Linked DNA regions of Gemmata obscuriglobus. The main gene of each other region encodes a partner of the protein of the gene in region 2 in a complex. Links are inferred from orthologs where the notes say so. Each region holds a gene or a part of one and is shown on either strand. Other genes may lie near its edges.

Region 1 (10,856 bases), 3.5 Mb from region 2 along the record:
ATCAAGGCGATGGCCGAGCTGGCCGAGGAGGACGCCGCGTTCGAGTCCGAGCTGGAGCCCGCGCTCCAGAAGGCCGAAACGCAGTACGAGGCGTTCGAGCTTCAGATCATGATGGGCGGGAAGCACGACTCGCGGTCCGCGATCGTGACGATCAAGCCCGGTGCCGGCGGCACCGACGCGTGCGACTTCGCCGAGATGCTGTTCCGCGCGTACGGGCGGTGGGCGCAGCGGCACGGGTTTTCGGTCGAGGACGAGGACATCGAGCCGAACCAGGAGGCCGGCGTCGCGAGCGTGTCGTTCAAGATCGTCGGCCCCTACGCCTACGGCTACATGCAGTCGGAAATCGGCGTCCACCGGCTCGTTCGCATCAGCCCGTTCGGCGGCGGCGACACGCGCCAGACCTCGTTCGCGGCGATCGACGTGCTCCCCGAACTGCCCGACGACATCGAGATCGTCATCAAGGACACCGACTACGAGGTGCAGACCTTCAGCACCGGCGGGCCGGGCGGTCAGCACGTGAACAAGACGCAGTCGGGCGTGCGCCTCATCCACAAATCGGGCATCCGGGCCGAGTGCCGGATGGGCCGGAGCCAGCACAAGAACAAGGCCGAGGCGTTGAAGATGCTTCAGACCCGGCTCGAAGCCGTCGAAGAGCAGAAGCGGATGGGCGACGCGGTGAAGAGCTACGACGCCAAGGGCGAAATCGCGTTCGGCTCCCAGATCCGCAGCTACGTGCTTCAGCCGTACACGCTGGTCCGCGACGAGCGCGACGGTATCGACGTGAAGACGCCCGCCGTCAACGATGTGCTCGACGGCAACTTCGACCAGTTCATGCACGCCTACTTGCGACACAAGGCGGCCAAAAGCAACAAAGTGAAAGCGAAGTGATCGGCTCCGCTGATCCGCAGATGGTGCCGGCGGTCGCGGGCTCGAACCGAATTTCGAGCCCGCGACCGCCGGCACCGTTCCGCCCCCGTCGGCTGGCCCAACTCCCATGCCTCACACCCACAACATTGCCGACCTCGCGGCGACCGAAGCCTTCGGCCGGAAGCTCGGCACCCTCCTCTTCCCGGGCGCCGTGGTGGCCCTGGTGGGTCAGATGGGGGCCGGCAAGACCCACCTCACGCGGGCGATCGCCGAAGGGTTGTCGGTCAAGAACCCGGCCGCGGTGAACAGCCCCACGTTCGTGCTGATCCAGGAATACCCGGCCCGGTTGCCGATTTACCACTTCGACACGTACCGCCTGTCGGGGCCGACCGAGTTTGCCGAACTCGGGGCGGACGAGTACCTCCGTGGCGACGGCGTGTGCGTCATCGAGTGGGCCGACAAGGTCGAGACCGCACTGCCGCGCGAGCACCTCCGTGTCACCATCGAAATCGTGAGCGCGGACCGACGCCGGTTTCACCTCGCGGCCTCCGGCGAGCGGCACACGGCACTGTTGAACGAATTTGCGGAGCCGCCCGAGTAACGAACTCGCGGCGGCGCGGTTTGGCAACTTGCTTCCGCCGGCGCGGGCTGCTACGTTACGAACTTGACGCGCAACTCAACGACGGACCGCAACTTGCCGCCGGGGCCGGGTCATGCCGCTCACACTCGAGCAGTACGTCGAGAAGATCCACGACCGTCCGGACCTGCCGTGGCCCCCGGCGCCCAAGGTCGACGCGCCCAAGGCCAAGCCGTCTCTCACAGCGATGCCCGTCAAGTGCGTGTTCTGGACCGTGTACGGGACGCTCGTTTCCGTCCCCACGGGCGACATCCAGTTCGAGCACGAAAAGGACTTCATCACCGCAGCGGCGCTCGAGAAGGTGATCAAAGAGTTCAAAATGTGGAACTCGATGAGCCGCAAGCCCGGGGCGCCCTCGGAGTACATGCGGGAGCTGTTCAACAAGGCGTTCAGCACCCTCCGGCTCACCGGCGGGGGGGGCGAGAAGTTCCCCGAGGTTCAAACCGAACGGATCTGGGACGACATCGTCAAAAAGTTGCAGCAGAAAGAGTACACGTTCGACGCGATGCAATACGGAACGCTCGCGGAATACGTCAAGAAGATCGCGTACTTCTACCACGCCAGCATTCAAGGGGCCGGCGCGTACCCGGGCGCGGCCGACGCGCTCACGCAACTCGCCGCCCGCGGGGTCGCCCAGGGGTTACTCGCGGACGGGCAGTGCTTCACCGCCGCGCAACTCGAGCGCTGCGTGCGGCAGCAGAACCCCGACTTCGAGTTGCGCGCCGTCATCCCGGCCGCGATGCAGATCGTTTCAAGCGACCGGAAAGCCCGCAAGCCGTCGGACACGCTGTTCAAGGCGGCGGCCGAGCTGGCGGCGGGCCGCGGGTTCGTTCCCGCCCAGGTTCTGCACGTCGGATCGAACCTGGAGCGTGACATCGGCCCGGCGAAGCGGCACGGCTTCCGCACGGCCCTGTTCGCCGGCGACAAGGCCAGCCTCACCGCGACCGGGGAACAGCTCAAAGACCCGGCCCTCCGCCCCGACGCGCTCGTGACCGAACTGCCGCAGGTGCTCGAACTCGTTGAATGAACCGCTGGTCGCCCACGACCGACCCAACCGCTGTCAAGGAGTGTTCATGTCCGCCGCAGGACCGGTGCTCGATCCGACCGCGTTCGACTTCTCTCGGCCCATTGCCGGGATCGAGGAGATCCGGGCCGTTAACCCGCACCGGTACGAGTTCGAGATGCTCACCGGGATCGTGCACGTCGACCCGTCGGCGCACGTCATCGTGGGCTTCAAGGACGCCACACCGGACGATTTCTGGACCCGCGGCCACATGCCCGGGTTCCCGCTGATGCCGGGCGTGCTGATGTGCGAGGCGGCCGCGCAGCTCTGCGGGTACTATTATTCCACGCAGAAAATCGGCGAGGCCGGCTCGCTGCTCGGCCTCGGCGGCGTGGACGAAGCCAAGTTCGTCCGCACGGTGCGCCCGGGCGAGCGGCTCGTGCTCGTCGGGACGGGGCTCCGCGTCCACCGGCGGCTCACGCGCTTCTTGGTGAAGGGATACGTCGGCGCCGAGCGCGCCTTTGAGGCAGTTATCACCGGTGTACCGCTGGGCAAGATGGAGGAGCTTCGGGGTGCGTAAGCCGCGGCGTCTTTCGGCCGAAGAACTCGCGCCGTGGGTCTGGGAGCTGCCTCGAGAAGCAGGGGCGCGGACGGTGGGCCTCAAGGCCGCAGCGGCGGCCCTTCCCGCGGCGCCGGTCGCCCTCAATCGCATCGACTGGGAGCAGTTTTATGGCAACGCGAACCCGGTCGAAATCGAGGTCGGGACGGGCAAAGGGCTGTTCCTCCTGAACGCCTCGATCGCTCGCCCGGGCACGAACTTCCTGGGCATCGAGATCGTCCGGAAGTACCAGCTCTACGCGGCCAGCCGCTACGCGGTCCGCAAGATCCCGAACGTCAAGACCGCGTGCGCCGACGCGAAACTCGTCCTCCGCGATTTCGTCGCGGTCGGAAGCGTTCAAGCCGTCCACGTCTACTTTCCGGACCCGTGGTGGAAGGCGCGACACAAGAAGCGCCGGGTGTTCACCCCGGAGTTCGCGGCCGACGCTGCCCGTGCCATCCGCGAAGGCGGCCGGCTCTACATCGCAACCGATGTGGAAGAGTACTTCGGCGTGATGACCGCAATCGTCGGAGCGATGCCCTGCTTCGAACTCCGTCCCGCAGAGGAACAGCTCGCCGCGCCGCGAACGGATGCCGGCTTCGCCACCAATTTTGAGAGAAAAGCCCTGGAGAAAGGCGGAGGGGTCTGGCGTGCGGTCTATGAACGCACCAGCGCACCGGTGACGGTGGCCGCCGATCCAACTGAAGCGGAAAACGAAGGCACGAGCAGCGATTAGCCGCCCGTGCCCTCTTAACTGGCGCCGTTTACTTTACGTTCGCGATGCTCGCTGCAGCACCGGCGACGGCCTGAATGGCGGAAGCCGAACAGGCCTCATCGCAGCAGCCTTTGATCTCGCGCGGCTTCGCGGCCGCGCGAACGCTCTCCGCGGTGCAGCAGGCGGCCTGCACGAGGCAGCACTCGTCCTTGCCTGCGCAGCAAGCCGAAGCGGTCGCCTTCGGCTGGGTGCTGACGCCAGACGCGATCGCACAGCAGGCTTCGACGGTCTCGCAGCACTCGTCCTTCGCCGCGCAGCAGTCCGCCACGGCCTGTTCCTTCGCGCAACAGCCGCCGCTCTTCGCAACCGGAGCGCCGCACGTGGCCGTTGAGCAGGTGGAAGAGGAGTAGAAGTACACCCCGCCCGCAACAGTCATCAGCCCCGCCGTGATGATGGCAAACAGCTTCATGTCACAGTCCCAGTAATGTGTAATGGAGTGAATGCGAACGTTGTTCGCGCCGGACAACCCGGCCAAGACGACACAGCTTATCCCAATTCGGGTCGTTGTGACCACGAAATTCTGTCTAACAGCGCAAAACGTGGCGTTCGAAGAGCGCGGAACGGCGAGCGTCAACGCCGACACCCGGCTGGATGTTTCTCCGGGTCAAGTCGGCGTGTGCGGAGGCGCCGAGAAGATCGCTCAGCGCGAGGGAAAGCCGTTCGCCGGTCGGCTGTGGTGCCGAATCGGCAACGGTGCTTTTAAGCGGGACCGCTTCGGCCCGCTCTGGGCAGCAAGCACAGCCGGGCACGCGGGCCGGCGTGGGCTTCTCGGGGGCGGTCGATGAGTGCTCGTGCGGTTGAGAACCGCAACACGCCTTTTTCACCTTCAAACAGCAGACACTGGACTCGACAGGAATCGGAGCCGGTGTCTTGAGTGTGGACGTGCGAGCGGGGCGCGCGGATGGAACGAACCAATCCGCTCTACAGCAGCAACGGGAGGGCGAAAGCACAAGTGCCACCGCCAGCCCGATGTGAAGGAGTGCCCGCGTCATGTGGTCTCGATTTATCACCCTGTACTGATTTGAATTGTTCCATCACCCCGCGTAACTGTCAATTCCACTACGTCCCGGGCGCAGGCGGGCGGATGGCAGGCAGAGCCGCTTGGACGAATGAGCGACCGGCAAACAGGGTGCGGCGGGTTGTCGTGATCCGCGTCATGTCGTTGAGGTTGAGGAAGGATTTGCGGCACAACCGGGGCGAATGAATGCCCCGCCCGTTCGGTGGTACTTCAGTTGCCGCGCCGATCTCACTCCGGCACCCCGAACGCTGCGAAGTACCGTTCCAGAACGACCGCCTCCAGATCGAACGCGTAGCCTTCGGCGAACGGCTCGCCGCGCGGGCCGCTGTCTCGCTTCGTGCGGGTGTGCATGCGGTCCGCGTGGTGCCCGAGTTCGTGAAGGAACACGTGGCAGAGTTGGTACGCGCGAGCAGTGTCGTCGGTCCAGTGTATCACCGGAGCGTCACGGGGCTCATCTACCTCCACCCGGGCGCCAATGCGTTCGAGAAAAGCCCGGTGCCCGCGATACCAGTCGCCTCGGAGTTCGTACCGCATCTGCTCGGACCAGGCGCACACGCCGAGGACGCCGCGGTTGTACCACCCGTCGCAATCGTCGCGGCCGTGATCGAGGCAAATCACGTCCAGCCCAACCGCCAATTTGTCCCAGTTCGGGATGAGGGCGATGAACCGCTCGACATCCCGCTTGAGTAGCAAGTGCCGGTAGCCGGCGCTCGGGCGCCGGCGGTCGATCACCAGCCGTGCCGGTGTGTGCGTGTACGGGCTCGGCGACCGTTCCCAGTTGTTCGTGCGCTGCACGCGACCGTTACGAACACCCGGGGCGGTTTTGCGGTGGAACCGGGACATGGGGTTGATCCTCCGCACCCCGGACGCGCGCCGGTCGGCAGAGGTTCGCTCTACGAGGCGTCGCGGTGCAACGCGATCGGAACGACAACCTTCGATCGTCTCGGTCCCGTCCGTTCGGCGCTTCGCATAAATTGCTCGAGATGGGGCAGTGCTGTTGACGAGTATCCGAGGGCCTTCACCGTGATGTTCCAGTGTGGCATGTAAACGGCGAACGTGTCGTTCAGCCCCAAAGGGCTACTCTGACCGTGGCACATTGAATCGCGACACACGTACTCGGCGGCACCATTCGCGTCCGTTTTCAGAATGAACTCTTCCTCCCGCACCCCTTTCGCCCGGAGCCGATTGTCACCTTCGTAAAAGCCGCCACGAGAGGTGACCACGATTTCTGCACCGTTCAGCGGTTGCCCGGTGTCGGCATCGGTGATGACGAACTCCACTGTCAGGTCGGTGCTGCCGACCCACATCAGTCGGGATGTTTCAACCAGTAACAAGACGAGCGCGCAGCCCCCAACGACGAGTAGCAGATTCCGCACGGGTTTTCGCATGGGCGTCTCGGTTGGGGAATGCGGCAACGGATCGCGACTCCAGTTTACCTTCTTGCGGAGCGGGTTTACACTCCCGCTCATGATCCGACCCATCACACCGGCCGACGCGCACGCGCTCGCGGACCTGTCCGCGGGGACGGGGTTCTTCCACCCCGGCGAGATCGAGACGCTCCACGGCGTTCTCGCGGACTACTTCGCCACCAACCGCGACGACTACGGGCACCGGGCCGTCTTGTACGAAGAGGCGGGCCGACCGATCGGCTACGTGTACTTCGCGCCGGAGGAGATGACCGACCGCACCTGGTACGTGTGGTGGATCGCGGTCGCGGCCGACCGTCAGGCCCGGGGCATCGGCAAAGAGCTGCTCGCGTTCGCGGAGCACGAAGTCCGCGCCGCGGGCGGACGGTTGCTCGTGATCGAAACGTCCTCGACCGCGAAGTACGAGCCGACGCGCCGGTTCTATCTCAAGTGCGATTACGCGCACGTCGCGACAGTGCCGGACCTCTACGCCGACGGTGACGGAATGGCAGTTTTTACAAAGCGGGTGTGAGCGCGGACCCGCACACATTGCGCGTCCGCTCCCGCGTTTACACTCGCCTCATTCGGCTCTTGCCCGTCGGCCTATACTGTGTCGCGGGTCGGTAGAACCGGAGTAACCGGACCTACCGGTCCCTCTGCCACGGAAGGCACGTCTCGGCGAAGAGTTCTCACCCAAGTTACACATCCAGCCCGAACGATCACTGTGACTGACAGTGCGAGCGCCCGGAGGCCGGTGGTCGGCCTTGGACCGTTCGCCCGATCCAGTGGGCTATACCCCCGCCGGAACCCACGGCGCTTACCAACCTCCCAATTTCGCGGGTTTTGCGAAGACGGGTGCTTGGTGTAGCCGATGGAGTTAGCGTCGCAACCGTCACCCGCGCCACCGGGCACTTTTGCCCGGCCCGCTCCGCCCGCGTAACCCGCCGGCGGAGCAGGAATGGTGCGAGCGGCGCGCGCAGTGCTAAGTATTCCGGAATCGGCCCGCCGGACGTTCATACACCCGCCGCCACGACGCCCCGGTCGTGTGCGGCACGCCCCGCGACCCTGCGGGTCCGCACCAGACGGCTGCGGACCCGTCAAGCCCGCCAGGACGGCCGAAAAGGCGAAACGGGCGCGGGGTTAGCGAGTTCAAACGGAGTGTCTCGCCATGAAAAAGGTGTTCACCACCGGACAGGTCGCGAAGATCTGTAAGGTCGCCCCGCGCACCGTGTCCAAGTGGTTCGATTCGGGCCGCTTGAAGGGGTACCGCATCCCCGGCAGCCAGGACCGGCGCATCCCCCGCGAGCAGCTCATCCGGTTCCTCAAGGAACACGGCATGCCGCTGGGTGAACTCGAAGAAGAGGAATGGCACAAGGTGCTCCTCATCGGCACCGAGCGGCTGTTCAACGACCGGATCAAGGAGCTGCTGCCCGAGAACGACGACTACAAGTTCGAGCTGGCGGACAGCGGGTTCCAGGCGGGCATCCTGGCGAGCAGCTTCCACCCCGACACCATCATCATCGACCTGGGTCTCGGCCGCGCCGAATCGATCCAGATCGTCTCCAACCTGCGCAAGGACGAGGCGTTCGCCACGACGCTGATCGTCGGGCTGGCGAGCGAGGACGAGGCCGCGCCCGAGCAGCTCCACCAGTACGGCTTCAACGACGTGTTCAAGAAGCCGTTCGACGTGGCCCTGCTCGGCGAAAAGATCAAGAGCATCGCCGACGCCAAGCGCGAGGACTGAGACGCGCCGCACAAAACGCATGAGCCCCGGGAACAGGTTCGGATGCCTGCTCCCGGGGCTCGCGCGGTTAATCGTCGTCGCGCCGGCGCGACCGTCGGGGCCGGTCGTCATCCTCGTCCTCGTCCCGCCGCCGGGGCTTCGGCCTCTTTCGCGGCGGCTCGTCCTCGTCTTCGTCCACCACCTCGAATTTCGGCTTACGGGCGGGGCGCTCGTCCTCGTCTTCGTCTACCGCCTTCGGCCGCCGCTTCCGCGGCCGTTCTTCTTCCTCCTCATCGTCTTCGTACTCCTCGTCCGCACGGTACCGGCGCTTCGGCTTCTTCTTCGCGGTCAGGCCGGCGTCGAGGAACGCGGTGCCGGCGGCGCCGAGCAGCAGTATGAGCGTCAGGTACAGGGGGATCTGCCACCGGACCCGAAACACCTCCGGCTCGCCGGCCGTGCCCGGAGCCGCCTTCGCACCGGGCGCGGCCCCGAACGCGCCGCCCCCCTTCATTTTCTCTTTCTGCTTCGCGATCTCCTTCTCGAGCGGGAACCCGATGGCCGCGTGCGCGCCGACGATGCCCATCGCCCCCAGGCAGCACACGACCAGAACCAGCCGCCGGGCGAGGTGCGGCCACGGGACGAACCCGATCACGATCCCGGCGAGAAGCGCGACCGGAAAGAGGAACAGCAGCGGCGCGGTCTGGCCGTCGGCCTTGTTGGAAGGGTCCGGACCGAACTTGGGACCGGGTCCGGCACCAGCACCGCCCCTCACGCGCTCAACACCCTTCTCAAAATCCGGCGACACGGAAACGTCACCGGTGGCGATCTGGAGCCCGCTCTGGGTGTACATGCGGATGGGCCTGGACGGATCGATCCCCGTATCCTTTTTCAGCTTTTCCAGTTCGCCGGGCGGCGCGTTCTTGGCCACATCCGGCGGGAGCGTACACGAGAGCTCGATCCACGGGAGGAAGAACAGGATCAAGCAGAAGATGAGTTGCACCGGGCTGAGCAGTTGCAGCGGGCTGAAGGAGAGTTTCATGAGCGAGTCCGCGACGGGCGTGAACAGAAGTCGATCCCGGCTGTAGCGTACCCCTGCACCTTCCGGGCAGCAATGGCATTCGCGCGGGCGGCTGGGGGTGCTTTCGCGACGCCCGACGAGCCGATACCTTGGGGTACCCCGTTCCCCGGAGCCGACGAAATGAACCGCCGCGGATTCCTCTCGCTCTCGGCCTTCACCCCGTTCGCCCACCTGCTCCCCGCGCACGCCCGAGCGGGCGCCGCGCAACCGCCCGTGCGAGAGCTGAAGGCCGATTTGGTGGTCGTCGGGGCCGGCGTGGGCGGGGTCGCGTGCGCGCTCGCCGCCGCCCGCAACGGGCTGAAGGTACTGCTCACCGAGGAGACCGGCTGGATCGGCGGGCAGCTCACCTCGCAGGCGGTCCCGCCGGACGAGCACCCGTGGATCGAGGACCGCGGCAGCACCAAAACCTATCGCCAGTTCCGCACCAAGGTCCGCGACTTCTACCGGCGCAACTACCCGCTCTCGGAAGACGCCGCGAAGAACCCCAGACTCAACCCCGGCAACGGGAGCGTCTCGAAGCTGTGCCACGAGCCGCGGGTGGCGCTGGCGGTGCTCCTGGAGATGCTGGCCCCACACATCACCGCCGGCCGGGTCAAGCTGATCCAGCCGTTCGTGCCGGTGCGGGTCGAGACGGACGGCGACACCGTCACCGCGGTCCTCGGCGTGGCCCAAAACTTCGGCACGCGGATCGCGCTCACCGCGCCGTACTTCGTGGACGCGACCGAGACCGGCGAGTTGCTGCCGCTCGCGAAGGTCGAACACGTCACCGGGGCCGAATCGAGCGCCGACACCCGGGAGCCGCACGCCCCGGACCGCGCCGCCCCCGGCAACCACCAAGCCGCGACCGTGTGCTTCGCGCTGGACTACGAGCCCGACCAGGACCACACCATCGACCGGCCCGACGGCTACAAGTGGTGGCGCGACTACGCGCCGAAAATGCAACCCGCGTGGCCCGGCAACCTGCTCTCATGGGAGATGTCGGACCCGGTCACCCTGAAGCCCCGCGCCGTCGGCTTCGACCCGACCGGCCCGGTCGCGAAGGGGCTGAACCTGTGGACCTACCGGCGGATCGTCGCGCGGGATAACTTCGAGGACGGCGCCAGCCTCCGCGACGTGTGCCTGGTGAACTGGCCCCAGAACGATTACTGGCTCGGCAACCTGTACGACACCGCGGACCCGGCGGGGCACCGCGCCGCCGCCCGCGAGCTGAGCCGGTGCCTGCTGTACTGGATGCAGACCGAGGCCCCGCACCCCGGTGGCAAGAAGGAGGGCTGGAAGGGCCTCCGGCTCCGCGGCGACGTGTGCGGCACCGACGACGGCGACGGGCTGGCGATGGCGCCGTACGTCCGCGAGAGCCGGCGCATCAAGGCGCTGTTCACCGTCACCGAGCGGCACGTCGGCGTCGAGGCGCGGGCGAAGCTCCTCGGGAAGAAGCCCGGCGAGTTCGCCGCGGAGCCGTTCAAGGACAGCGTCGGGACCGGCAGCTACCGCATCGACCTGCACCCGTCCACCGGCGGCGACAACTACATCGACGTCAGCTCCCTGCCCTTCCAGATCCCCCTCGGCGCGCTGATCCCGGAGCGGGTCGAGAACCTGCTGCCGGCGTGCAAGAACATCGGCACCACGCACATCACGAACGGCTGCTACCGGCTGCACCCGGTGGAGTGGAGCATCGGCGAGGCGGTGGGCGAGTTGGTGGCGTTCTGCACCGCCAAAAAGCGGGTGCCGCGCCAGGTCCGCAAGAGTGCGGA
Region 2 (11,086 bases):
CCACGAAGTCGCTCATGCCCGAAGGGCTGACGGACCCGCTCACGAAGCAGGACTTCGCGGACCTCGTGAAGTACCTGTCGGAACTCGGAAAGGTGGGCGGGAGCTACGCCCCGAGCAAGGCGCGGCTGGTGCGCCGGTGGCAGGTGATCGACCCGAGCCCGACGAACCTGAACGCGTTCCGTCGCGCCCGCGTGAGCGCCGCGGCCGAGCCGGACGCGCCGTTCACGTGGTCGCAGGGGTACTCGAAAACGTCGGGCGATTTACCGCTCGCGGAGCTGCCGAAGTTCACCGTGTGGGCCGACACCGCGCCGCAGAGCGTGGTCCGGTTCCAGTTGGACGTGACAACCGCGGGCGCGGCGAAGCTCAAGTTCAACGCGATAGCCGGATTGACGGCCTACGTCGGCAACGTCCCGGTCGAACCGAAGCCGGAGACGGTGCTCGACCTCAAGACCGGCGTCCAGACAGTGACAATCTTGATCGACCGCTCGAAGCGCACCGACGACCTGCGTATCGAACTGGACGACGTGGAGAAGTCGCCGGCCCGCGTCGCGGTGGTGGGTGGGAAGTAACGCGCCCGGGGTTTGGGTCCACGGACCGTTCGAGTGCCAAGTGCGCTCGGCGGTTCGGTCACGCGGACTGAACACGATCGCATTTGCGGACCAGAGGTCCGCGCTCCAGAAACGCACGCATGCACACAGCACTGTTCGCGGTTCACTTGGGCGATGGGGCGCTTTCCGACGTGTGGTTGGCGTCCGGGTTCGCCGGGATGGCGCTGCTGCTAGCGGTCGCGCTGTACCGGGTGCGCGAGGACGAGGTCCCGCGCATCGGGGTGCTGACGGCCGCGTTCTTCGTGGCGTCGAGCGTTCACATCAAGCTCGCTGTGCTGCCAACGAGCGTTCACCTGATCTTAAACGGTCTGGTGGGTGTGGTGCTGGGGCGCCGCGCTCCGCTGGCGGTATCGATCGGACTGGGATTGCAGTTTGCGTTACTCCAGCACGGCGGTTGGTCCACGTTGGGGCTGAACACGTGCATCGTGGGCGTGCCCGCACTCGCGGCGGGGTTGCTGTACCCGGTGCTGCGCCGGCTGGGCGTGCCGGCGTTCGCTCGCGGCGTGCTGCTCGGGGGCGGTGCCGTTGCGGCCGCAGTCCTGCTGAATTTCGTGGCGCTGCTTCTGGGCGGAAAGTACGAGTGGGAGCGGTTGGCTCAGCTCGTGTTGCTCGCCCACTTGCCTGTTGTGGCCGTGGAAGGGGCGATGCTGGGCGTACTGGTGAGCTATCTGGAAAAGGTGAAGCCGGAGATGCTCGGCTCCGTTCCCGCCCAGCAAGAGCCGGCGAATCAGCCAGAAGACGCTACATGGTAAGTGTTTTGTCACGCGGGCTTGCACACGGCGGCCCGCGTGGCAAACGCTACGCGGGGAAGATCTCTTCAAAAGGGACTTCCCACTGCCCGATGCCAACGCTCACGGTGACTGTCTGCTTCTTGGCGTCCACCTTCACGACCTTTCCGGTCGAGCCGAACCGCTGCACGGTCACCACGGTTCCCGTTTTCAGCGTCGCACGAAGCTCGTTGAGAGCCGCTCGCTCGGCGGCCTGGTTATCGAGCGCCGCACGCTCGCGAGCCAGTTGCTCCTTTTCGCGGTCGGCCTCGTGCCGGGCCGCTAGTGCGTCGACCTTCGCCTGCTCGGCTTCCAGACGCAGCTCTTGAAGTCGGGCCAGTTCGCCGCTCTTCCCCTTGCGCTTCTTGAGGTACTTGTGCGCCTTGCGCAGCAGGTCCTTCGGCAGTTTGAGTCGCCGGGCGATCTTGAGCGCGTTGCTCATCCCGAACTGGCCGATGTGCAGCCGGTAGGTCGGGCGCATCGTCTCGATGTCGAACTCGACGGCCCCGTTCTCGGCCCGGTCGTTGTTGAACGCGTAGGTCTTCAGGTCACCGAGGTGCGTCGTCACGATGGCGCGGCCCCGCACCGAATCGAGCTGATCGAGGATCGCGCGCCCGAGGGCCGCGCCTTCGGTCGGGTCCGTACCCGCGCCCAATTCGTCCAGCAGGATGAGGCTGTGTTCGTCTGCGACCTGGAAGATGGAGCTGATGCGCGTGATGTGTGACGAGAACGTGCTGAGGGACTGTTCCAGACTTTGCTCGTCGCCGATGTCCGCGAGAATGTGGCGGAAGACGGGGACTAAGCTCCCTTCGCCCGCGGGAATGTGCATCCCGCACTGCGCCATGAGACACAAGAGCCCGGTCGTTTTCAGCGTTACCGTTTTGCCGCCGGTGTTGGGTCCGGTAATCACCAGCAGGTTAAACCCGATCCCGAGCCGGATATCGATCGGAACTACCGAGCGCGTTTTGAGCTTGGAACTCGGTGCGGAGCTGCCGGAGCCGGGCGGCGGTGCTTCAGCGACCGGGTCGTTGCGGAACATCGCTTCGAGCAGCGGATGACGGGCTTGCCGGAGCCACAGCTTTCCTTCTGTGTTCACGTCCGGCGGCCACATGTTGAAGTCGCGAGCGTAACGAGCCCTTGCGGTGATGAGGTCCAGCTTCGCGATCACTTCCAGCGAGTAGATCAGCGGCTTCGAGACCTTCCCGACCTCGCTGCTGAGCCGCCGCAGCACCCGCTTCACCTCGCGGTCCTCGTCGGCCTTCAGTTGCACCCGCTCGGCGCTCAGGTTGGCGATGCTGGCGGGCTCGATGAAGACCGTCTCGCCGGTCCCGCTGACGCGGTGGACCACACCATTGACCTTGTGCCGGTGGTTCACCGACACCGGTAACACGTAGTGGTCCCCGTGGACGGTCGCGTTCGGATAGCTCAGGATTTTGCGTAACTCGGGGTCACGCAACAGGCGCCGGATCTCGGCCTTCACCTTCTCATCAAGATCGAAGAGCTTCTGGCGCACCGCGGCCAGGTCGCGACTGGCCATATCGAGGACGTGCCCGCGCCCGTCGATGCACCCCCCAATGGACTTACCGACGGTGCCGAGGTCTTCGATCCCGGAGAGGTGGTCGATGATTCCCGAGAGGTGTTCCGCAAGACGCATCCGGTAGCGGTACATGGCCCCGGTGCAGTTGAGTGCTTCGGCCACCTCAATGAGCTGCTCGGCGGTGAGCATGGTGCCGATTTGAGCCCGGCGCGCGACCAGTCGGACGTCGTGCAGGCCCGCAAATGGCGGCGCCTGGTTCAGCCCGAGCGCCTCGACCATTTCCGTCGTGAGTTGGATTTCCTTGCGGATCGTGCCGGGGTCGAGCGACGGCTCGGTCTGGCGCGCGAGGTCGCGACCGAGGGTGGATGCGGCGTATCCGGCGAGCAGTTCGCGAACCTTCTCGAAGCCGAGGAGATCGAGCGTGTGAGCGTCCATGAGGGCTGGGGCAGCCTGTGTTGCTTCGAGGGTAATCATGATACCCGTGACACGCCCGTAGCGCGGCGGGTTCGGGCAGGTGAATTGTACGCGGCCGGCGAGCGGGGGCACGCGCCCCGAGAGACCTTTCACCTACGGGCAGTGCGTTCCTCGGCGCGCGAGCCCCGCTCTGGTGCGTGATCACTTCGCCTGGCGTGCCCAGGTTTCGAGGAAGTAGTTGCTGCCGGCGGGCGATTCGAACTTGGTCGGTTTGGGCTTATCGACCGGGCCGTAGCACATTTTCAACTGGTTCCCGGCCAACTCGTAGATGCCGTGGCACTTCTTGCCCTTTTGCGGCCCGTCGGCGAACTCGAATGTGATCGCCTTTGGTGCGGTAGCTGCGTCGAGGGTGATGTTTGCTAGCGCCAGGCGGAAGATGATCGGCTTCCCATCTTTGTCCAGTTTCGAGTCCTTGAAGTACAGGAAATACTCGCTCTTATCGAACACCGCGGTCACCTGCTTCATGATCTCCGTGGGCATCATGGCCTTACCTTCGGTCTCGCACTGGAGCGGCTTCCAGTAGCCCTGCACCTTGTCGAGGTCGTTGGCCGGCGCGGGCGCCGGCGGGTTAGCGAGCACCACAGTCGCGAACGTCAGTGCGCTCATCAAGACTCCTATACGAACCATCGCACACCCCCGCGGGTTCCAGGCCGGTTTATCGGGGGTATGGCCGGGCGGGTCGGTTACGTCAATCTCAACCGAGCCGTTCACACACGACCGCAGTGTGCGCCCCCCTCACGCGCGTGAGCAACACCCCTCGGTGTCCCGGGCCTTTGAGCTTCAACTTCTTCACCACCTCGGCCGGGTCCGCGGGCGAGCCGCGGTTGATGACCGTGACCCGCCCGATCTGCCGCTCGCGCAGGTAGTCGCGCAGATGGTTCGGGTGGAACGGGGCCGCGTGCTCAACTCGGTATGCGGTCGCAAAGGCCGTAGGGGCGTGCGCCCCGCCGGTGAGAAGTTGTACCTCGAAGTCGGTCGCTTCGGCGCTCAGGCGTTCCGCAAGTTGAGGAACTAACCCGGCGCGCGTGACCGCCGGATCGGGGTCGTACAGTACTTCACCCACCCGTTCCGCGAGCGGCGGCGGTGGTGACGCTTCGCCTTCACCCGTTAGCGTCTCGCCGGAGGGGAGGACGGTCGCGCGGCGGACCGCCTGGCGCAGCGGCCCGAACCACAATATGCACTCCTTTAGCTCACCGCGCAGCGACACGAACTCGGCCTCTGCGGCGGACGGGATATCGGATTTGGCGACCCCCGGTGCGATTTTCACCCCGAGCGGGAAGTCCGCTCCGAACCGTCCGCGAAGTGCGCCCAGGGAAGGAGAGTAGTCTTCGGGATCGAGAAACCGCCGACCGTTCGCCCGGCGATCCGGGTCCGCGAACGCGGCCCTGGCGTCCGGAAGCGGAGCCGCAAGCGCGTCGCCCGCGATACCGCGCACGCGGTCGGTCACTCCGAGCGCGGCGGCGTTGGCCCCGCACATGGCAACCCGTAATGGGTCAAGATCGACAGCAGCCACCGTCAACCCGGCACGCGCCAAGGCGATCGCATCGGCACCGATCCCGCAGCACAGGTCCGCGACGTTCCCGAACTCCGCGAACCGCCGCGCCCGGTGCCGGCCCACGATTTCACTCGTGGACTGCTCCAGCGCCTCGCGGGTGAAGTACATGAGGGCCGCATCAGCGAACTTCTCGCGGGCTTTAGTTCGCAGCAGGGCGGTTTCGAGTGCGGCCTGGGCGAGGGCCGGTGCGTGGTGCTTTCGGAGCGTTGCTGCGCACGTAAGAAACGTGGTTTCCGTCGGTTGGAGTGAAACGGCCTGGCGCAGTAATCGCTGCCCCGTGGGGCTCAGCAACTCGCGAAACGTTTCCAGGTCCATTGACGCGCCCTGCACTCGACGTTCGTGTGTCCGACCGATACCCTAAACCGAATCAGTCAAGGGCACACACACAGCATAAGGAGTCGATAATGGGGAACCCCGCAAGCGATACCCGGAAGGCGACCGAAAAGCGCCGCAAGCGGTACGAAGCCCGCCTCGGGCCGGGCGTCTACCTTCCGAAGCAAGAACGCCTTGCCGTGAACGCCGAGATGGAAAAATTCGCCGCGGCCGAGAAGGAACGGCTCGCCAAGGTGAAGGCCGAACGCGAAGCCAAGCGGAAAGCGAAGAAGGCCGCTCCGAAGCCGGCCGCCGCGCCCGCTCCTGCTCCCGAAGAAGCCAAGGCATAAAACCAAGAGCAAGAGTATTCACCGCAGAGAGCACGGGAGGGCGCGGAGAGAAGGCACCAAGAGAGTTAACTGAACTCTTTTCTTATGCCTCCTCTCTGCGCCTTCCCGTGCTCTCTGCGGTGAATACTCTTTACCACGCCCTCCACACCAACCGACACTACCGCGCCCTCTCTCCGCGGTGAATACTCTTCTATCAAAGCCAGTTAGGCTCGGCGTCCAGGTCGTCGGGCGCGAACGCACCCTGCTTCCATTTCTCGACCGCCAGCGCGGCCATTGCGGCGTTGTCCGTACACAGCGACAGCGGGGGAATGAACAGGTCCGCTCCCTCTTTCTTGCACATCGCTTCCAGCGCGGCTCGAAGCGGCTTGTTCGCGCTCACGCCGCCCCCAACGGCGAGCCGGGCGAGACCTGTTTTGCGCAGCGCTTGCTTGCACTTCATCGCGAGCACATCGACCACCGCCGACTGAAAGCTCGCCGCGAGGTCGGCCCGCTTCTGCCCGGGTCCCGGCGGGGTGGCGCGTTTCACGTCCTGTCCGTGGCACGCGTACATCACTGCCGTCTTCAGCCCGCTGAAGCTGAACTCCAGCCGGCCGTCGTGGATGAACGAGCGCGGGAAATCGTGCGCCTTGGGGTTCCCCGCCGCCGCCTCGCGCTCGACCGCCGGCCCGCCCGGGAAGCCGAGTCCCAGAATCGCGGCCACCTTATCGAACGCCTCGCCCGCGGCGTCGTCGCGGGTGCCGCCGAGCAACTCCATCGACAGCGCGGTGTCGCACCGGAACAGCGCCGTGTGCCCGCCGCTCACCACGAGCCCGACGCACGGGAAAATGTCGCGGCCCGCGGCCAGCCGGCACGCGAAGATGTGGCTCGCAACGTGATTCACGGCGATCAGCGGAACCCCCAGCCCGAACGCAAGCGCTTTCGCCGCACTCACACCCACCAGCAGCGCCCCGACCAGACCGGGGGTGTTATGAACCGCCACACAGCCGATGTCTTTCAACCCGATGTGGGCACGCGCGAGCGCGTCGTCGACGACCGGAAGCAGGCTCCGCAAGTGCGCGCGGGACGCGATCTCGGGAACGACCCCGCCGAATCGAGCGTGCAGGTCCGTTTGCGACGCCACCACACTGGACAGCACTTGCAGTTCGTCCGTGAACACCGCAGCCGCAGTTTCGTCGCACGAAGTTTCGAGGGCCAAGAAGTACGTCACTCGGTTCGTCCCTGGGGCCGCGAGCATCTTGCCCGCACGGCGCGCGGCGAACGCGTTCCCGGTGCTTTGCCGCGCTACAGAACCAGTGTAGCAGAGGGCGCGGCGCTCGCGGTCCCGGTAGTTGGCGGCTCCCACCACTGCGCCGCCAGCGCCGCGGTCCACTCGGTGCTGCACGCGCACGCCGCAAGTGCGGCTTCCAGTGCGCATGCGGTTTGAAATCGCTCCGCCGGCTCTTTCGCCAGGCACTTCGCGACTACGCCGGCGAGGTCGGCCGGCACGCTGGGGCGAACGGAGCGCACGTCCGGGGCCGGCTGTGTCAGGTGCGCGTTAATCAGCTTGCCGACGCTCGTGCCCTCGAACGGCGGCCGCCCGGTGAGGCAGAAGAACGCTACCGCGCCGAGCGAGTACAGGTCGCCGCGCGGGTCCACGCTCTCGCCGGCGGCCTGCTCGGGGCACATGTACGCCGGCGTGCCCAGGACCGTCCCGGCGCGGGTGATCTTCACGTCGCTCGAAGAGCCGTGGTCCTGGACCAGTCCGAAGTCGAGTAGCTTGGCCACGTCACGCTGCCCGCCGAGGGAGGCAATGATAATGTTGGCGGGCTTCAGGTCGCGGTGGACCATCCCGGCCCGGTGCGCCTCCGACAGCGCGCCGCACAACTGCCGCAGCAGGTACACCGCGCGGCCGACGGCCAGCGGCCCCCGGTCCTTCACCAAGCGGTCGAGGGTCGGCCCTTCGAGGTACTCCATCACGTAGTAGAAGCTGCCGTCGTTGCCGCGCCCGTAGTCGTAGATGCGGACCGTGTTGAAGTGCGTGAGGCCGGTAACGGCCCGCACCTCGCGCTCGAACCGGGCGGCGGTGGCGGGCTCGGAAGCCAGATCGGCCCGCACGAACTTCATGGCGCACGGCCGCTTCAGCAGCCGGTGCTCGGCGAGCCACACCTCGCCCATCCCGCCCTCACCGAGCCGCTTGCGCAGCGTGTACGCGCCCAACTGCTTCAGCTCGCGCACCGCGTCGAACGCTTGCCGCTGGAGCGTACTCGAGCGGGCGGCGCTGAACACCGCGATCACGCCGGCCATGAACAGCGGCAGCGCCGTCGTCGGGAGCACGTACGCGAGCGTCGGCCGCACCATCGGGTTGGCGGCCGCGGCCATCGCCGTGGCCACAAGCGGCACCGAGATCAGCACCGCCGACCCGATCAGGCTGCGGCGGCGGGTGTTCGGAATGAGCACGCCGTACAGCACGATCGCGAACAGCAGCGGCAGCCCCGTCATCAGCGAGTTGAACCGGTAAAGCAGGTGATGGTACCGCGCGTCCGGCGACGGGGCCGCGTCGGTTTCGAGCACCACGAACCGGGCAACGAACCCGGCGCCGGCGATGATACCGAACTCGGTCACCTCAACCGCCCGGAGCGCCGTGAGCGACGCCCCTGGATACCGAATCAGGAACCCCAGCCCCACGACGCTCTGAGCGAACACGAGCAGCGGGAGCCCGACCGCCCAGCGCCCCAACCCGGCCTCTTCCGGAACCGGCGCAAGCCCCGTGAGCCCCAGGAAGGCGACCGCGCCGGTCACGAGCCCGATCGAGCCGTGTGTGACCAGTAACCGCTTGCGCAGGAGTTGCCGCGTCTCTTCGGCGAACCCGGCCGACCCCGTCGATACGGTGCGCGGCGGCATCACGCTGGTTTGGGCGCCCGCCGGGTTTTGCGGCGCGGGCCGCACGAGTGTCTCGTCGACCGTGCTCGGAACCGGGCGTACCGCGGTCGCCTCGGGCGCCCCATCGGGCGGACGAACGGCGGTGACGTCCGATGGATCGGGCATGTGCGGCAACTCAGCGCAGGTGGGCTTCAGAATAAGATATAACATGCTTTGCCCGCGCCGTTGAAACGCCGGAGGTCGTGGCGGCGGGCGGACAGAGCTTTTGCCTGGAACCGCCCTTCCCTGTGCGGCCGGCTCGCCACGGCCGGGGTTACGACGTTCCCTCTTCGTTCGGCCCCTCGGGCGGTACAAGGTACAGATGGCACAGCTTCGGGAACCGCTTGCGCATCTCGTCGGGGTCATCGAAGTCCCAGTCGGTACCCTCGGGCGGTGGCGGCGGGGCGTTCTCCTCGGCGCGGTCGAGTCGCGCGTAGAAGTCGCTCATCCCAGTCTTCTCTTCGTACACCCGTAGCGCGGAGGCATCCAGCCCGAACCCGTCCACCGGGTCGCCGTCGAGGATGTCGGCGAGCGAGTCCGGGTTCTTCAGCGCGTGTTCGTAGGCGTGCCGCCCGCGGCCCACCAGCCACACCCGGAAGTCCCGGAACCCGTCGTCCGAGCAGCCGCCGTTGATGAGGTGTGCGGCGCCCCACAGGTCGATGAGGTTCGCGGAACTGATGGCCTCGTCGAACTTGACCTGGAACTCGATCACTTCGAACCACTTAAGATCGCCGAGCCGCTCCTTGAGGGCCTCGAAGTGGTCGATCGCGTCCGGCCGGTAGGCGTCTTCGATTACCTTCCAGAACGATTTCCAGTCCATCGCGCACCTCATTACGGTACGGCGTGCCGGGGCATCATCTGGCCGCGCCGCGGTGCAAGTATAGGGCTGCCAAGCCATTTTGGGTGAAACCGGGTCGGCTGCCACACGCGGCCCCGCGCAATACGGCATCAAGGCCAACCGAATCGAGGCGGATCTCGGTGAAAGTGTGGAAGCACCTTCGACACTTTTCGAGCCACCTGAAAGTTGCGCCAAGAGTGGATCTCAGTCAGCCGGTATCTGATCCGAATCAAGCAAGAGCCGCGAATCGCGCCCCTGACCGGCCCGGCTGTGAACCTATTATGCCCGGCTCACTTACACCGCATCGCGCCGGGCGCCCTTCGGGCTGAACCGCTTTACACCCGCCATCACCCGACAGAGCTAATTCTGTTCCATTGGAGAACCTCGGGCAAATCCGGTGCACTATCACCGAACAATATTCTTGACAGGAGAAATACCGACAAAAAGAGTGTATACTCTAATTAGCGACAACATCATCACAGCCTTCACCTGCTTCAAAAACAGACAAGTGTCAACGCGTCGCCGCCCCGCGTGAGAACCCTTCGCGGCGACAGCCCCGTCGACCGAACACTCACTAGAGGATCTTCATGGGACTCTTGAGCCGTTTGTTCAAGGCCGCATCGGGAGCGACAGGCGACGTCACCAGCCCCCCTTCGCACACCGGGCACCGGTTGCCCATCGAAGTGCCGGTCCAGATCCTCGACGCGATTAAATTCAACGTCATGTACTGCGACACGCAGTTCGTGATCCGGTACGCCAACCCGGCGACCATACAAACGCTCAAGCGACTTCAGCAATATTTGCCGATCCCCGCGGAATCGCTTGTGGGCAGTTCGATCGATGTGTTCCACAAGCGCCCGGCGCACCAGCGAGGGGTGCTGGCGAGCGCGAGCACGATCCCCCCGGTGACGAACATCCGTGTTGGGCCGGAAACGCTCGAGTTGCGCGTTCAACCGGTGTTCTCCGTTACGGGCGCTCGGCTCGGGACGCTCGTCACCTGGGACGTGATCACCCGGCAACTGGAACTGGAAGCCACCAACACGGACTCCCGTGGGCAGATCGAGTCGATTAAACGGTCCTTTGCCGTGATCGAATTTGAAATGAACGGCAACGTCCGGACCGCCAACGATGTCTTTCTCAAAGCGATGGGGTACACGCTGGCCGAGATCAAAGGGCGGCACCACAGCATGTTTGTGGACCAAGCGTACGCGGCCAGCGCCGAGTATCGGGAGTTTTGGGCCAAGCTGAACCGGGGCGAATCGGTGATCCGGGAGCTCAAACGGGTGGACAAGGCCGGGCAAGAGGTCTGGCTCCAGGCCTCGTACAACCCCATCATGGGGGCCGACGGCAAGCCCTACAAGGTGGTGAAATTCGCCACCGACCTGACCGAGCAGAAGCGCAAAGCCGGAGCGATCCTCAGCGCGGTCAACCGTATGGCCAGCGGCGACTTCGCTCAGACCGTCCCGTCGCTCGGGGATGACCTGTTGGCCCAAGTCGGCACCGCGCTCAACGAGGCGATCGGTGCGGTCCGCTCTGCCCTGGAGAGCGTGCGGGAGGTGTCCGAACAGTTGGCCGATGCGGCCGCACAACTGTCGAGCGCCAGCGAAGAGATCTCCACGGGCGCGCAGCAGCAGGCGAGCAGCCTGGAGGAGACAGCGAGCACGCTGCACGAGATCACGGCCACGGTGCGGCAGAGCGCCGACAGCGCGCAGCAAGCCCGGCAGTTGGCTAACGGGTCCCGCGAGGT

What was found.
Region 1: the proteins of tsaD (region 2) and tsaE are in contact, whole or in part, in a crystal structure (PDB 6N9A), measured with the Thermotoga maritima proteins. The link is inferred for Gemmata obscuriglobus from one-to-one orthologs. Residues at the interface, in WP_004082750.1 of Thermotoga maritima: Cys10, Asp11, Arg49, His50, Leu82, Gly84, Gly135, Gly136, Glu154, Thr155, Leu156, Asp157, Asp158, Ser159, Glu162, Asp165, Lys166, Arg169, Leu170, Tyr175, Lys213, Thr214, Leu217, Tyr218, Gln221, Arg222, Asn324; in WP_004082108.1 of Thermotoga maritima: Leu37, Gly38, Lys46, Lys57, Val59, Lys60, Ser61, Thr63, Phe64, Thr65, Leu66, Met67, Val69, Pro71, Tyr82, Arg83, Leu84, Asp86, Asp88, Phe89, Asp93, Ile128, Asp130, Glu131, Arg134.

Annotation. Positions count from the first base shown.
Region 1 is NZ_CP042911.1:3,779,148-3,790,003, reverse strand. Bases 1-2,731 are described here. They hold tsaE (tRNA (adenosine(37)-N6)-threonylcarbamoyltransferase complex ATPase subunit type 1 TsaE), read left to right. Parts: upstream 1-994; coding sequence 995-1,468; downstream 1,469-2,731. Other genes in these bases: GobsT_RS15765 (3-hydroxyacyl-ACP dehydratase FabZ family protein), read left to right, coding at 2,578-2,731; GobsT_RS15770 (HAD family hydrolase), read left to right, coding at 1,581-2,531. In the rest of the region: more of GobsT_RS15765, read left to right, coding at 2,732-3,087; tRNA (guanosine(46)-N7)-methyltransferase TrmB, read left to right, coding at 3,161-3,841; GobsT_RS15755 (hypothetical protein), read right to left, coding at 3,870-4,289; GobsT_RS37795 (hypothetical protein), read left to right, coding at 4,321-4,665; GobsT_RS15750 (hypothetical protein), read right to left, coding at 5,127-5,741; GobsT_RS15745 (hypothetical protein), read right to left, coding at 5,792-6,286; GobsT_RS15740 (GNAT family N-acetyltransferase), read left to right, coding at 6,366-6,836; GobsT_RS15735 (helix-turn-helix domain-containing protein), read left to right, coding at 7,473-8,048; GobsT_RS15730 (hypothetical protein), read right to left, coding at 8,116-9,066; GobsT_RS15725 (FAD-dependent oxidoreductase), read left to right, coding at 9,226-10,856. UniProt on the Escherichia coli protein: Required for the formation of a threonylcarbamoyl group on adenosine at position 37 (t(6)A37) in tRNAs that read codons beginning with adenine.
Region 2 is NZ_CP042911.1:7,281,638-7,292,723, forward strand. What follows is about bases 4,804-7,764. They hold tsaD (tRNA (adenosine(37)-N6)-threonylcarbamoyltransferase complex transferase subunit TsaD), read right to left. Parts: upstream 6,811-7,764; coding sequence 5,797-6,810; downstream 4,804-5,796. Other genes in these bases: GobsT_RS30045 (class I SAM-dependent methyltransferase), read right to left, coding at 4,804-5,256; GobsT_RS39055 (hypothetical protein), read left to right, coding at 5,346-5,603; GobsT_RS30060 (serine/threonine-protein kinase), read right to left, coding at 6,885-7,764. Also shown: GobsT_RS30025 (PVC-type heme-binding CxxCH protein), read left to right, coding at 1-569; GobsT_RS30030 (CbiM family transporter), read left to right, coding at 689-1,360; GobsT_RS30035 (endonuclease MutS2), read right to left, coding at 1,407-3,347; GobsT_RS30040 (TIGR03067 domain-containing protein), read right to left, coding at 3,528-3,992; more of GobsT_RS30045, read right to left, coding at 4,081-4,803; more of GobsT_RS30060, read right to left, coding at 7,765-8,627; GobsT_RS30065 (DUF4240 domain-containing protein), read right to left, coding at 8,776-9,321; GobsT_RS30070 (methyl-accepting chemotaxis protein), read left to right, coding at 9,927-11,086.